One region of the Amycolatopsis sp. NPDC047767 genome, then DNA from elsewhere that is predicted to be linked to it. Evidence: riboswitches for the same ligand, from Rfam matches in the RefSeq annotation. Region 1 holds a riboswitch; the other holds the start of a gene.
What was found. A riboswitch is a leader RNA that binds a small molecule or an ion and turns the genes downstream of it on or off. The one in region 1 is predicted to bind thiamine pyrophosphate.
Positions count from the first base shown of each region.

Region 2: another riboswitch for thiamine pyrophosphate. It lies ahead of AB0878_RS14255 (thiamine ABC transporter substrate-binding protein); the one in region 1 lies ahead of thiC (phosphomethylpyrimidine synthase ThiC).

Region 1 is NZ_JBEYSJ010000013.1:133,625-140,877, reverse strand. Features, by position in the region: gene AB0878_RS23875 (nitroreductase family protein) at 1-569, shown strand, start outside; gene AB0878_RS23870 (AAA family ATPase) at 575-2,854, shown strand; gene AB0878_RS23865 (LytR C-terminal domain-containing protein) at 2,903-3,601, opposite strand; gene AB0878_RS23860 (DUF3263 domain-containing protein) at 3,598-3,906, opposite strand; gene AB0878_RS23855 (peptide deformylase) at 4,046-4,615, shown strand; partial or broken gene AB0878_RS23850 (hypothetical protein) at 4,663-5,331, opposite strand; gene AB0878_RS23845 (hypothetical protein) at 5,297-5,497, opposite strand; TPP riboswitch at 5,752-5,883, shown strand; gene thiC (phosphomethylpyrimidine synthase ThiC) at 5,877-7,253, shown strand, end outside.
Region 2 is NZ_JBEYSJ010000006.1:285,176-292,428, reverse strand. Features, by position in the region: gene ychF (redox-regulated ATPase YchF) at 1-449, shown strand, start outside; gene AB0878_RS14285 (hypothetical protein) at 521-1,363, opposite strand; gene AB0878_RS14280 (hypothetical protein) at 1,356-1,670, opposite strand; gene AB0878_RS14275 (hypothetical protein) at 1,695-2,363, opposite strand; gene AB0878_RS14270 (putative T7SS-secreted protein) at 2,366-3,607, opposite strand; gene AB0878_RS14265 (hypothetical protein) at 3,604-3,921, opposite strand; gene AB0878_RS14260 (4a-hydroxytetrahydrobiopterin dehydratase) at 4,509-4,787, opposite strand; TPP riboswitch at 4,821-4,936, shown strand; gene AB0878_RS14255 (thiamine ABC transporter substrate-binding protein) at 4,954-6,012, shown strand; gene AB0878_RS14250 (iron ABC transporter permease) at 5,988-7,253, shown strand, end outside.

The sequences.
Region 1 (7,253 bases):
TCGACCGGCCGGTCGACCCGGCGGTGATCGAGGACTGCCTGCGCATTGCCCAGCAGGCACCCGCCGCCGGTGGGCTGCTGAAGGCGCAACGCTGGGTCGCCGTGCTGGACCCCGAGCTGCGCGCCGAGATCGCGGCGATCACCAGGAAGGCCGCGCACGAGGTGTGGCAGCACTACGCGCACCTGGCCGACCCGAGCATGTTCGCCTCCGCCCGCCACCTCGTGGACCACCTCCACCGCGTGCCGGCGCTGGTGCTGCCGTGCATGCCGGGCCGGCCGCCGGCGTCGGCCGCTGAGCAGTCGTCGTTCTACGGCTCGGTCTACCCGGCGATCTGGAGCTTCCAGCTCGCGCTGCGCACGCGCGACCTGGCCAGCTCGCTGTGCAGTTACCACCTCGCCGGCCACGAGCCGGACGTCGCGCGCCTGCTGGGGATCCCGGCCGACGTCACGCAGGTCGGCCTCATCGCCGTGGCGCACTCGACCCAGCGTGAGTTCTCCCCCGCCGCGCGGCCACCGGTGGGCGAGATCCTGTCGTTCGACGCCTGGGCGGGGTCCGCGTCGCTAGGGTGAACGACGTGAGCGACCCGCAGATCACGTTGACCGTCAGGCACACGCCGTCCGCGCTGGATTCCCGGCGCGGAGTCGTGCGGATGCACCCGGAGGTGCTCGACGCGCTGGGCCTGCGAGCCTGGGACGCCGTGCACCTCACCGGCGCTCGCCGCAGCGCCGCGCTCGCCGCGCCGGCCGAGGAGGGCACGCCGGGCGTGGTGCTGACCGACGACGTCACGATGTCGAACCTCGGCGTGTCCGAGGGGTCCGAGATCGTGGTGACGCCGGCCGACGTCGCGGCGGCCAAGACGGTCACGGTCTCCGGATCGCGGCTGGCCAGCGTGTCCGTGCCGCCGCAGACGCTGCGGCTCGCGCTCACCGGCAAGGTGCTCACGCGCGGCGACGCCGTTTCACTGCTCCCCCAGGACCTCGCGCCCGCGCCGGGTTCGGACGTCGCGGCCGTGCGCGGGCAGCTCTCGCGCGCGATCGGCGCGACGTGGACCAACGAGCTGCTCACCGTCACCGCCACGGAGCCCGCGGGGGTGGTCGTGGTGGGACCGTCCACTGTGGTCAGCTGGCGCGACGGCGCCCGCACGGGCGAGACGCCGACCGACACCGTGCCCACGCGCAGCGCGACGGCGCTCGTCCGCAGCACCGCCGTGACGGCGGCCGAGGACTACCTCGAGGCCGAGGTCGTCGAGGAGACCAGGCCGGAGGAGCTCGCGGAACCGATCCCACCCGTCGCCGACCTGGTGGGCGCGGAAGGGGCCGCGCGCAAGCTCGCCGAGTGGTTCGATCTGGCGTTCCACCGGCCGGAGCTGCTGATGCGGCTGGGCACGTCGGCGCACCTGGGGGTGCTGCTGTCGGGGCCGGAGGGCGTCGGCAAGGCGACGCTGGTGCGCTCGGTCGCGCAGGCCGAGAAGGTGCGCGTGGTGTCGCTGGTCGCGCCCAACATCGCCGTGCTGGAGCCGAACGCGGCCCACGCCCGCCTGCGGGAGGCCGTGACCCGCGCCGCCGACGGCGACGGGCCCGGGGTGCTGCTGATCAACGACGTCGACGCGCTCCTGCCGGCCACGCAGCCGCCGCCGATCGCCACCGTCGTGCTGGAGGAGCTGCGGGCGGCCATGCGCCGCGAGGGCCTGGCCGTGGTGGCGACGACGCAGCGCGCCGAGTCCGTGGACCCGCGGCTGCGCACCGCCGACCTGCTCGACCGTGAGCTCGGTCTGCCGCTGCCGGACGCGAAGACCCGCATCGAACTGCTGCGGATCCTGCTGCGTGACGTGCCGGTGGAACCGGGCGCCGACCTGGGCGTGCTCGCCGAGAAGACGCCCGGGTTCGTCGCCGCCGACCTCATCGCCCTGCGCCGCGACGCGGCTCTGCGGGCCGCGCTGCGCCAGCGTGACGTCGCCGAGCCGCGGATCTCGGAGCACGACCTGCTCGACGCGCTCGCCACCGTCCGGCCGATCTCGCTGTCCACTTCGGACAACCTGGCCACGGGCGGGCTGACGCTCGAGGACGTGGGCAACATGGTCGACGTCAAGCAGGCCCTCACCGAGACGGTGCTGTGGCCGCTGCGCTACCCGGATTCCTTCGCCCGCCTGGGCATCGACCCGCCACGCGGCGTGCTGCTCTACGGCCCGCCCGGCGGCGGCAAGACGTTCCTCGTGCGCGCGCTGGCGGGCACGGGCGCGCTCAACGTGTTCGCGATCAAGGGCGCCGAGCTGCTGGACAAGTGGGTCGGCGAGTCGGAGCGGGCCGTGCGCGACCTGTTCCGGCGGGCCGCCGACGCCGCGCCGTCGCTGATCTTCCTCGACGAGATCGACGCGCTGGCGCCGCGGCGCGGGCAGTCGTCCGACTCCGGCGTGGCCGACCGCGTGGTCGCCGCGCTGCTCACGGAGCTCGACGGCGTGGAGCCGATGCGCGAGGTCGTGGTGCTGGGCGCCACGAACCGGCCCGAGCTCGTGGACCCGGCGCTGCTACGGCCGGGCCGGCTGGAGCGGCGCATCTACGTGCCGCCGCCCGACGCCGAGTCGCGCACCGCGATCCTCAAGGCGACGTCGAAGAACACGCCGCTGGCGTCCGATGTGGATCTGGCGGCCATCGCGTCCACCCTGGACGGTTACTCCGCCGCCGACTGCGCCGCGCTCATCCGCGAGGCCGCGCTCACGGCGATGCGCGAGTCGCTGGAGGCGCACGTGGTGACCGCCGCCCACCTGGCGAAGGCGCGGGAGGTCGTGCGGCCGTCGCTGGACCCGGCGCAGCTGGCGACGCTGGAGGCGTACGCGCAGGCCCAGCAGGAACGCTGACGACAACGGGGCCCCACCTTCGCGGTGGGGCCCCGTTGTTTTCGCTGGTCAGCTGCCCTTGTGGGCGCTCTGGTAGTCCTTGGTGATGATCACGATCACGCCCGGGCTCGAGTTCTGGATGCCGTCGAACCGCGGCTGGGCCTGGAACCCGAACTCGGCGGCCAGCTGCTTCGCGGCGGCCTCCTCGTCGGTGCCCGGGCGGTAGTAGGCCGTGGTGTGCGCGATGACGCCCTGCGGGTAGTTGCCGACCTCGGGCACGTTCCAGCCCGACGCGCGGAAGTCCTGGGCGGCCTGCTCGGCGAGGTGCGGGATCGTGGAGTTGTTGTAGACCCGCACGGTCACCCACTTGTTGGACGCCTGCTGGTCGCCGCCCGGCTGACCCGGTTGTCCCGGCTGGCCACCGGGCTGGCCGGGCTGCCCCGGCTGTCCGCTGGGCTGACCAGGCTGACCGGGCTGGCCCGGCTGCCCTGGCTGTCCCGACTGGCCGGCCGGTGGCGACGAGGGCGCCGACGAAGCGGGCGAAGACGGGGCCGACGACGAAGGCGGCGTCGCCGAAGACGACGAGCCTGCTGTCGACTGTTGTGAAGAAGGCGACCCGCTCGAGCTGGTGGGCCCGGCGTTGTTGTCGCTCGATCCGTTGCCCGACAGCGCGGTCACGCCGCCCACGATCGCGGCGATCACGGCGACGCCGATGAGCGCGACGCCCGCGGCCCGCATGGGCCGGGACAGTCCCGAGAAGAAGCTCATGACAGTTCGATCCCCAGCCGCCTGGCGCCGCGCTTGCGCTGCCGGGCGGCGCGCGTCTTGCGCAGCCGCTTCACCAGCATCGGGTCGGCCGCCATGGCCTCAGGCTTTTCCAGCAGTGTGTTCAGCAGCTGGTAGTAACGGGTCGAGGACAGCGAGAACCGTTCCCGGATGGCGTTCTCCTTGGCACCGGCGTGCCGCCACCACTGACGTTCGAACGCGAGGATCTCCACCTCACGCTCGGTCAGGCCGCCCACATTCTCCGGCGGCGACGGCTGCTCCCCAGCCATCGACTCCGCGGCGTCCATGCGGTCCTCGCAATCGGTTTCGGCTGTCCTTCCGCGGGCGCCATTGAACCACGGAACCCACGCCCGACATGGGCATCCGGCGCGGCGCGTCACGGTCCGATCCAGGTGTATCAGACGGGTCCGACTAAACTCGCTGCTCGTGACCGTCCACCCCATCCGCATCGCCGGCGATCCCGTGCTGCACCAGCCGACCCGTGAGGTCACGGAGTTCGACGAGCAGCTGCGCACGCTGACCGAGGACATGTTCGAGACGATGTACGCCGCCGAAGGCGTGGGTCTCGCGGCCAACCAGATCGGCCTCGACCTGCGCCTGTTCGTCTACGACTGCCCCGACGACGAGGGCGTCGAACACCGCGGCCTGGTGGTGAACCCCCAGCTGGAGACCTCCGAGATCCCCGAAACCATGCCCGACCCGGACGACGACTGGGAAGGCTGCCTCTCGGTCCCCGGCGAGTCCTACCCCACGGGCCGCGCCTCGTGGGCGCGCGTGACCGGTTTCGACGTGACCGGCTCGCCCATCTCCGTCGAAGGCACCGGCTACTTCGCCCGCTGCCTGCAGCACGAGACCGACCACCTCGACGGGCACCTCTACCTCGACCGCCTGGTGGGCCGCCACGCGCGCGCGGCGAAGAAGATGCTGAAGAAGAACAAATGGGGCGTCCCGGGCCTGAGCTGGCTGCCCCCGAAGGACGAGCCGGCTGAGGCTTGAGTCGTTTTGTCGATGAGTCTCCCGGTCCTGGGTTGGGGCCGGGAGACTCATCGTTTCAGCGGTTCATCACCCCAGGAAGTGCTCGCTGCTTCGGCGGCAGGCTGCTCGACCGGGTGGTTCTGCGCGACCGACCTGGCCAGGCGGATGTACTGCGCGTGGGTCCAGGCCGGTGGTGTGGCCGAGGCCGTCGGGGTGCCGGGGGTGCGGCCGGGTGAGCCCGAGGGTAGGTGGGGGCTTCCCGAGGTGAGTTGCTGGGGGCACACGCGGCTGGTCGCGCCGGAGTGGTACAGATCGCGGGACGCCGTGATCGGCAATGAAGACGGGGCGGCGCGGACCGTGGAAAGGTAATCGCGCCAGCCGCGGGAGTAGTCGGCGGAAATCGCGCGGAAACTGCGGCTGGCGGAATCCTGGGGATTATTCGTCGCCGCAGCGGCGGACGAACCCATGCCCAGCGCCAAAGTCAGGTGCCGGGAACGCACACCGTCGGCGGTCGTTTGCCCGGCAAGGACGACGTTTCCGGCGGTGGCACGCGAATACGAAACCAGTTTTTACGACGCCAGCAATTGCGTTGCACCATCCGAAACGCCGGCGTATCCGACGGACGTCCGCGAAAACGCCGGAGCGGCCGCTGTGGCACCGTCGGAAGCCGACGCCACCGCGGCGGCAGCGGACGCCGAATCGTCACTGCCGTCGTTGGTCAGGTCCGGGTCGGCCACGGCGTAGAGCGAGAGCGGCCGCCCGGTCAGCGACGTCCAGCAACCGCACGCTCGGAGTCGACAAGTCGGGGTAGCAGACCTCCGACATGCGCCCGCCCTGCAGCGTGAACCACACGTCGCCGGCGCGGTCGCGGGCCGTGCCGAAGCCCGTTTTGTCCGCCGGCAGCCAGCTCGGATGGGTACCGGCCCACCTGGCGCGTCACTCTGAGCCGCCGAGGCGGCCGGGACCGCGCTCATCGCCAAGACTGCCACCAAACCCGGTGAGCAGGACTTTCCGCAACGGGCCACCCCCAAAGTCGTCAAAGGTGATCGTCACGTGAACTCCTCGCGGCCGCATGCTCCGATCCGGTGAAGAACACACCGGTCGACAAGTCGCCTTGTGCTCGCGTGATCCGCCGTGGCATGGTCGAGGGACAACCTCATAACCAACGCGGGAGCTCGCGCCTTGGCGGGCTGAGAGGGCGGCTGGTGTCTGTCTGTGGACACCCGGTGCCGCCGACCGCATGAACCTGACCGGGTAATGCCGGCGTAGGGAGTGAACGTCGTTGACGACGCTGGAGAACGAGCCTGCCATCACGCCTTCCGTGACCACGGGGCCGATCACCGGTTCGCACAAGGTCTACCACCGCACCGAGTCGGGCCTGCGGGTTCCGGCGCGGCGCATCGACCTGTCGAACGGTGAGCACTTCGACGTGTACGACACGTCCGGGCCGTACACCGACCTGGACGCGAAGATCGACGTCCACAATGGACTTCACCCGCTGCGCGCGGGCTGGGCCGACGGCCGCGCGCACAACACCCAGCTCGGCTGGGCCAAAGCCGGCGTGATCACGCGTGAGATGGAGTTCATCGCCGCGCGTGAGCGGTGCTCACCCGAGTTCGTGCGCGACGAGGTCGCGCGCGGGCGGGCGGTGATCCCCGCCAACCGCAAGCACCCGGAGAGCGAGCCGATGATCATCGGCAAGAAGTTCCTGGTGAAGATCAACGCCAACATGGGCAACTCGGCCGTCTGGTCCTCAGTGGAGGAAGAGGTCGACAAGATGGTGTGGGCCACCCGCTGGGGCGCCGACACGATCATGGACCTGTCGACCGGCAAGCGCATCCACGAGACGCGCGAGTGGATCGTCCGCAACTCCCCCGTGCCCGTGGGCACCGTGCCGATCTACCAGGCACTGGAGAAGGTCAACGGGGAGCCGGAGAAGCTGTCGTGGGAGGTCTACCGCGACACGATCATCGAGCAGTGCGAACAGGGTGTGGACTACGTCACCGTCCACGCGGGAGTGCTGCTGCGCTACATCCCGCTCACCGCCCGTCGCGTGACCGGCATCGTGAGCCGCGGCGGCTCGATCATGGCCGCGTGGTGCCTCGCGCACCACAAGGAATCGTTCCTCTACACCAACTTCGAGGAACTCTGCGAGATCCTGCGCAAGTACGACGTCACGTTCTCCCTCGGCGACGGCCTGCGTCCCGGCTCGATCGCCGACGCCAACGACCGCGCGCAGTTCGCCGAGCTCGAGACCCTCGGTGAGCTCACGCACATCGCGCGCGAGCACGACGTGCAGGTGATGATCGAGGGCCCCGGCCACGTGCCGATGCACAAGATCAAGGAGAACGTCGAGCTGGAGGAACAGCTCACCGGCGAGGCACCGTTCTACACCCTCGGTCCACTCGCGACGGACATCGCGCCGGCGTACGACCACATCACCTCCGCCATCGGCGCGGCACAGATCGGCTGGTACGGCACGGCGATGCTCTGCTACGTCACGCCGAAGGAGCACCTCGGCCTGCCCAACCGCGACGACGTGAAGACCGGCGTGATCACCTACAAGATCGCCGCGCACTCCGCCGACCTCGCCAAGGGCCACCCCCACGCGCACGAGTGGGACGACGAGCTGTCCAAGGCCCGCTTCGAGTTCCGCTGG
Region 2 (7,253 bases), on a different contig from region 1:
CCGACGCCGCGCGCCGCGAGGAACTGGAAAAGCTCGTCGCCCCCGCCGACGCCGTCTTCCTCGACGCCAAGGTCGAGTCCGAGCTGCTGGAACTCGACGACGAAGAATCCGTGCGCGAGCTGCTGGAATCCGTGGGCCAGGCCGAGCCCGGCCTCAACGCCCTCGCCCGCGCCGGCTTCCACACCCTCGGCCTGCAGACCTACCTCACCGCGGGCCCCAAGGAATCGCGCGCCTGGACCATCCCCCAGGGCGCCACCGCCCCCCAGGCCGCGGGCGTCATCCACACGGACTTCGAGCGCGGCTTCATCAAGGCGGAGATCGTGTCGTACACCGACCTGATGGACGCCGGCTCGATGGCCGCCGCGCGCGCCGCGGGGAAGGTGCGGATGGAGGGCAAGGACTATCTGATGTCGGATGGGGATGTGGTGGAGTTCAGGTTCAACGTCTGAGCCCCGCTCGCGGTCCTGGAAGAGATGGATGGACGCGACTCAACTGCGGTGATCTCGTGGAGTTCGCCTGGTCAGATGTTGTCGTCGAGGATTTCGCCCAGCTCTGTGCGTCGGCGCTGTCGGACGGTGGCGGCTTTCGCCACGGCCAGGCCGCAGAGTGCGAGCACGATGAGTGACACGGCGAGGAGCAGCCAGAACGTGCTGCCGTCGGCAGAGGTGAGCGTGCCGACGAGGACGAAGACGCCGATGAAGCCGTAGAACAACGCCAGCCTCACCTGCCTGGCGAACTGCCGCGCGTACAGCTTGTGCTTCTGCCGGGCGGCGTCCAGGGCCGTGGCCGACGGTGGCTCACCGGCGACCGTGAAAGGCCCGTCGGTGAGGTCGTGAACGGTAGTCGTTCCGGGCCGGGCCAGCTCGAGGCTGGGGCGTGCGCTGTCCTGTGCTGTTCGGCGTACTTCCCAGCCCGCGGATTCGGCGGCATGCCGGACGTCGGACAGGGGGAGGTCTGGGTACTGGCTGGCGTCCAAGAGGTAGCGGCCGTGGACGTCCGGCTCGGCGGCGGCCAGTTCGCCCGCCAGGCGAGTACGGGCACTGCCGACTTCCGCAGGCTCGGTCTGCCGAGCGAAGTGCAGTGTCCAGGCCGTCTCGCCGACGTCTTCGGTGCGTAGCGTCCAGCCCTGCCTGGCCAGTACGTCGAGCAGTTCGGGCTTGGGGATCTCCCGGTACTCCAGCCAGTCGAGGTGCAAGGAAGTGCCGGTGCGCAGGTTCCGCAGCCGGCCCAGCTGACTTTCGCGACGGCGTCGCCGGGTCGCCCGTGGAGTGCCGGCCACCTGTGCGGCGAGGACCAGCACGACCAGTGCCAGAGAGGGCAGCAGCAGCCAGAGTGCGATGGAGTCGGCGACCTTGTCAGACATCCAGTGACAGCTTCCGTCGCTGCTGAGGCGGCTTGAACTCGAGGCCGCGTGCTCCGTTGTAGGTCATCCGCTCGCCGACGCACCGGTAGCCACGCGCGGTGGCGAGCTCCTTGATCATATGGTCGCTCAACGGGTGCGCCGACCACACGGCGACCAACGCCGTCTCGGAGCCCGGGCGAAGTTTCGCCAGCTCGCGGTGCACCTGCTCGACGGCCTTGCCCAGCCGCTGGGTACGCCGCCGCAGCCGGTCGACGAGCAGACTCAGCGCGACCAGGGCGACCACGCTCGCGCCGATCACGTTGGTCACCGTGCCCTCCTCGTCATCTTGGGTTCACGCATCCAGTGTCGCGGTGATCGATCTGGTCGGTTGATCGGTGAACGAAACGCTGTTCACGATCCCATTGAGGATCACCATCAGGTACGGCCAGTCCTCGAGACTCTCACTGGACAGACCGAACGTGGCAATCCGGCGGCGCTCGGGGCACGCGAAACTGACCTGTGCCTGTCGGACCCGGTGCTCGGCAGGACCCGGTTCGCCGAGCGGACCGAACGGCACTGTCACGATCAGCTCCTCGGCGACGATCAGCCCGTCACCCGCGGGGAACCGCTCCAGGACCACTTCGCGTGGAGAACCGGGCGCGCGCAGACCTCCCGCCGCGCCGGCGAGCGGACGTTCCGCGTGCAGGTCCGCAGCGTGGACGGTGACCGAAAACTGAGCGGTGACGATCCGGTGGGGGTCGGTCTCGGACCGGGCACAGCACAGTCCGAAGTAGACGCCACCGTGGTCGTTCAGCTCGGCGATCAGGTATTCCTGGCTGTAGGCGAGATGCAGTGCCTGCCGCTCGGTGAGCCCGTGCAACGATGCACGGAGCCGGTCGTACGTTCGCCGAATCCTGATCTCCGGATTCTCCGTCAGGTCGATCTCGTGCAACTGTTCCGGCACCTTGAAGGCCAGCTGTGCCTCGGTGCGTCCGGGATTGAGCAGGTCCGAGATTCCCATGCTCACCTCGCGGTCAGGATGCCGGTGGCCAAACCGCCCCAGCCGGCTGCGTTCTTGGCGTCGGTCGTGGCGTCGTGCGTGTCGAACAGGCCCGCTGCCGACGGTACTTGCAAGGCGACGTTGGTTCCGCCTTCGAACGCCTTCGCGACGTTCTGCGTCAGCGCGGGGTCGGTGAGCGCACCGGTGCCCATCGCCTTGTCCGCCAGCCATTGTGCGGCCCGGCTCGGGTCCTTCATCTCGCTGATCACTCGCGGCATTTCGTCGGCGAACGCGCGTCCGCCCGCCACCGCGGCGTCGCTCGCAGTGCTCAGCGCGCCACCTGCCCTGGTGACGTCGACCAGGCGGTCGACGCCGGCGACGGCGTCACCAGCGGCGTTGAATCCCTTTGACACCGCGCCGATGCCGGGGATCAGCCCGACGACGTCCCCGCCGAGTGAGACCCACGCGTTCGGGTCGTCGTACTTCTCGTTGACCGCCATGTCCGCGCCGTGTGCGGCCAGCGCGACGGCGCCGGCACCAAGCGCGATCGGACCGCAGATCGGGGTCAGGACGGGGATGAACGCCAACGCACCCGCCACGGCGGACACGATGCCGGCGATGTCCCCGATATCGCCGAGGTGGTCCTTGAACCATCCACCGATGTCGTCGAACATGCCGCCGAGCGAATCCCAGAACGACTCCTTGGGAGCCTCCTCCGCGGCGTCTTTGAGCGCGTCCGCGCAGGTGTCCGCGTCGTCTTCCCAGGCATCGCGTACGTCTTCGGCCTGCCTGCGGAGATCGTCCACCCTGGCCCAAGCGGAGTTCGCCGCGCTGATCTTGTCCGCCGCCTCGTTGTGCATCGTGGCGTTGTCAGGCTGTTGCAGAGCAAGGTCGCGGGCGGACTCGGCTGCGGAGTTCTTCGCCTCGGCGTCCCCGAGAGCTTTCCGGCACTCCTCCTCCAGCTGCTTTGCTTTCTGCTGGTGCGCGTCGAGCCGGTCGGACCAATCGGCAAGGGCTTTGCCCGCCAGCGTCAGCGATTTCTGGCCCTTGTCGAGGTATTCGGGTAGCTGGTCGAGCTTGCCGGCGAACGCTTCGGCGGCGTCGCCGGTCCAGACGTCTTTCTTGTCCTGGATGGATTTCAGCACGTTGTAGGCTTCGTCCGTGTAGGTGGCGGTGTCCTTGATCTGCCGGGCCAGTTCACGAACTGTGCTGACATTGCCGCGCGCCGGGTCGAACCGGAGAGCCGGGTAGTCGGCGTCGCTCATCCGGCGGTCGCCTCTTCGACCTTGGCGGCCATGCGCTGGAGTGAGCTCTTGAGGCTTTCTTCAAGTTCGGCATAACCCTGGACCGCGTTGTCGAGGCCTCCCTTGATGCCGGTGACGGCTTCCTTGATCTTCTTCAGCCCGCCGGACCAGTCCGAGGTGAAGTCGGCACACGCTTCGTCGAGGTCGTCCGGCCCGATCGAATCGGGGCCGATGTCCTCCATGCGTTTGGTGGCCTGCTCGATGTTCTCGCCGACGTGGTCGAGATTCTTGCCGAGCGCCTGCAAACCGCCGATGTCGACGGTGAAGTCGGGCATGTCGAGGTCCCCCCTCGGGCTTCGCAATGTCCAGTCCTGCCTCGTCGGCGGGCGTCAGGAGCCGACGAAAGAACCACCTTAGCCAAAACTGGGCGTTTCGGGTGCTGATTCGCCGGGTCTGGTGAAGGTGCGGACCGAATTCACGAAATCGGGGGGCGGAGTACCTCTTCGAGGCGGCCCGATGTTCGTCGGGCGCCGCGTGCTTCGGAGAGTGAAAAGAAGCGCTCAGCCCAGCAGGCCGAGCACCACCAAAGCCGCCAGCGTGAACGACGTCGCGAACAGCGTGATCCAGGCGCGCTGGGTGGCGGAGAGGGCAGTGGGCGAGTTGTTCATCGCGGGTCCTAGCGGGGCGGGGTGGGCGGATTCCGCTGGGATAGCGCGCTGATCAAGGGTGGTGTTACGGCCTGTGGTCGAGATCACGATGGGCGCGGAAAGTGCGCCACAGGACCGCGGCGGCGGAGGCCACCATCAGGGTGAACGCGGTGGTGCCGACGATGATCGCCTGGGTCATGAAAGTCCCCTCCGTGGAAGTCCGTACGAAGAGGGGACGTGTCAGCCCGCGGGAGGTGTCGCCGGGGTCGGGCAGATCACAGGGAGTCGATCTGGGCCGCGAGGGCGAAGTCCTTCGAGGTGAGGCCGCCGGCGGAGTGGGTGGAGAGGGTTAGCGTCACGGTGCGCCAGCGGATGTCGATGTCCGGGTGGTGGTCGGCGGCTTCGGCGAGGTAGCCGACGCGGACCACGAAGGTCACGGCGTCCGGGAAGGACGGGAGGTCGACCGTACGGGTGATGGAGTCGCCGGAACGGCGCCAGTCGGGGACGGTGGCCAGGGCCGATGAGATCTCGGAGTCGCTCAGTAGTTGCGCCATGTGTCCAATGGTGAACCCGTTTGGGCTACGCTGCACGGTTGCCACGGGAGTCCGGTGCAGCCGGGCTGAGAGGCGGGTGCCCGAGACCCGCGACCGTTCGCACCTGATTCCGGATCATGCCGGCGCAGGGAGGGCTGCTCTCCCCGCATCGGCGCAAGGAGGGCAGATGATTCCGCGGACCGCACGCACGGTGCTGGGCCTGGCCACGGTCACGGCGCTGGCGAGCGCGTGCTCGCTGTCCGGCGGCAGCTCGGGCGGCGACGCCCAGCAGACCCCGACGGTCACGCTCGTCACGCACGACTCGTTCGTCGCGCCGCAGGACGTGCTGGACGCGTTCCAGCGGCAGTCCGGGATCAAGCTCAAGATCCTCAAATCGGGCGACGCGGGGGAGCTCACCAACAAACTGGTGCTCACCAAGGCCAACCCGATCGGCGACGTGGCGTTCGGCGTCGACAACACGTTCGCCTCGCGCGCGCTGGGCGAGGGCGTGTTCCAGGCGTACACGAGCCCCGAGGCCGACCGCGGGCCGCAGCGGTACTCCGCGGATCCGCAGCACCGCCTGAGCGCCGTGGACGTCGGCGACGTCTGCGTCAACATCGACCCCGCCTACTTCGCGAGCAAGCACCTGCCCGAACCCAAGACCTACGACGACCTCGCCGACCCGAAGTACAAGGACCTCACCGTCGCCGAGAGCCCCGCTACGGCGTCGCCCGGGCTGGCGTTCCTGCTGGGCACCGTGGCGAAGTACGGCGAGCAGGGCTGGCACGACTACTGGGCCAAGCTCAAGGCCAACGGCGTCAAGGTCGACAGCGGCTGGGAAGAGGCCTACACCAAGGACTTCTCCGGCTCCTCGGGCAAGGGCCCGCGCCCGATCGTGGTCTCGTATGCGTCCTCGCCGGCCGCCGAGATCGGCGACGACGGCAAGCCGCGCACCAAGGCGCTGCTCGACACGTGCTTCCGCCAGATCGAGTACGCCGGCGTCCTCGCCGGCACCAAGCAGGTGCCGCAGGCCCAGAAGGTGGTCGACTTCCTGCTGTCGCAGCAGTTCCAGACGACGGTCGCGGCCAACATGTACGTCTACCCGGCCCGCGAGGGCGTCGACCTGCCCGCCGGCTGGGCCGCGGCCGCGCCGCTGCCCCAGGACCCCGCGACTCTGCCCGCCGACCAGATCCAGGCCGGCCGTGAGAAGTGGATCGGTGAATGGCGCTCGCTCATGGGCGCGTAACGCCGGCGCAGACCGCGCGCACGGCGGGCCTGGCGCTGCTCGGCCTGCTGCCCGTCGCGTTCCTGGTCGTGTTCTTCGCGTGGCCGGTCGTCGCGATCCTCGGCCGCGGCTTCTCGGCCGGCGGCGTGGACACGGTCCTGGCCGACGCGCAGACGTGGCAGCTCGCCGCGTTCACGCTGGTCAGCGCCGCCGCGTCGACAGTCGTCGCCGTGGTCGCGGGGCTGCCGGTGGCCTACGTGCTCGCGCGCGTGAAGCTGCCGGGTGTCGGGCTGGCGCGCACGCTGGTGCTGGTGCCGTTCGTGCTGCCCACGGTGGTCGTCGGGCTCGCGTTCCGCGCGCTGTGGCCCGACGGCGGTGTGCTGCCGCTGGTGCTGGCCAACGCGTTTTTCAACGTCGCCGTGGTCGCCCGGACCGTCGCCGGGCTGTGGAGCCACCTCGACCCGCGTGCGACCGAAGCCGCCCGCGCGCTGGGCGCCTCGCCGTGGCGGGCCTTCCGCACGGTGACGCTGCCCGCGCTCGGCCCGGCCGTCGCGTCGGCCGCGGCGGTCGTCTTTCTCTTCTGCGCCACCAGTTTCGGCGTGGTGCTCATCCTCGGCGGCGGCCGCTACCGCACGCTCGAGACCGAGATCTACCTGCGCACGGTCGACCTGCTCGACCTCTCCGGAGCGGCCGCGCTGTCGCTCATCCAGTTCGCCGCCGTCCTCGCCGCCCTCGCGCTGGGCGCGATCGCCCGGCGCCGCCGTGAGAACGCCGTGAAACTCAAGCAGGCCACGCCCCGGCGGCCGAGAAAAGGCGAATGGTGGACGGTCGGCGCGGCCACGGTCGTGATCGCCCTGCTGATGACGCCGATCGTCGCGCTGCTGCTGGAGTCGGTGTCCACACCGGACGGCTGGAGCCTCGCCGGCTTCCGCGCACTCGCGAGCACCGGCACGGACGACGCGCTGCAGGTCTCCGGCTGGGTCGCCGCCCAGAACTCGCTCGCCGCCGCCACCGACGCGACGCTGCTCGCCATGGCCGTCGGCGTCCTGGCCAGCGTCGTGCTCGTCGCCCTGCGGCGCGCACCCGGCCGCCTCGCCCGCGGCATGGGCGAGACGATGGACGCCGCCCTGATGCTGCCGCTGGGCGTCTCCGCCGTGACGGTCGGCTTCGGCTACCTCGTGACGCTCGACGCGCTGCCCGGCGACCTGCGCACGTCGCCGCTGCTCGTGCCGCTCGCGCAGGCGCTGGTGATCATCCCGCTG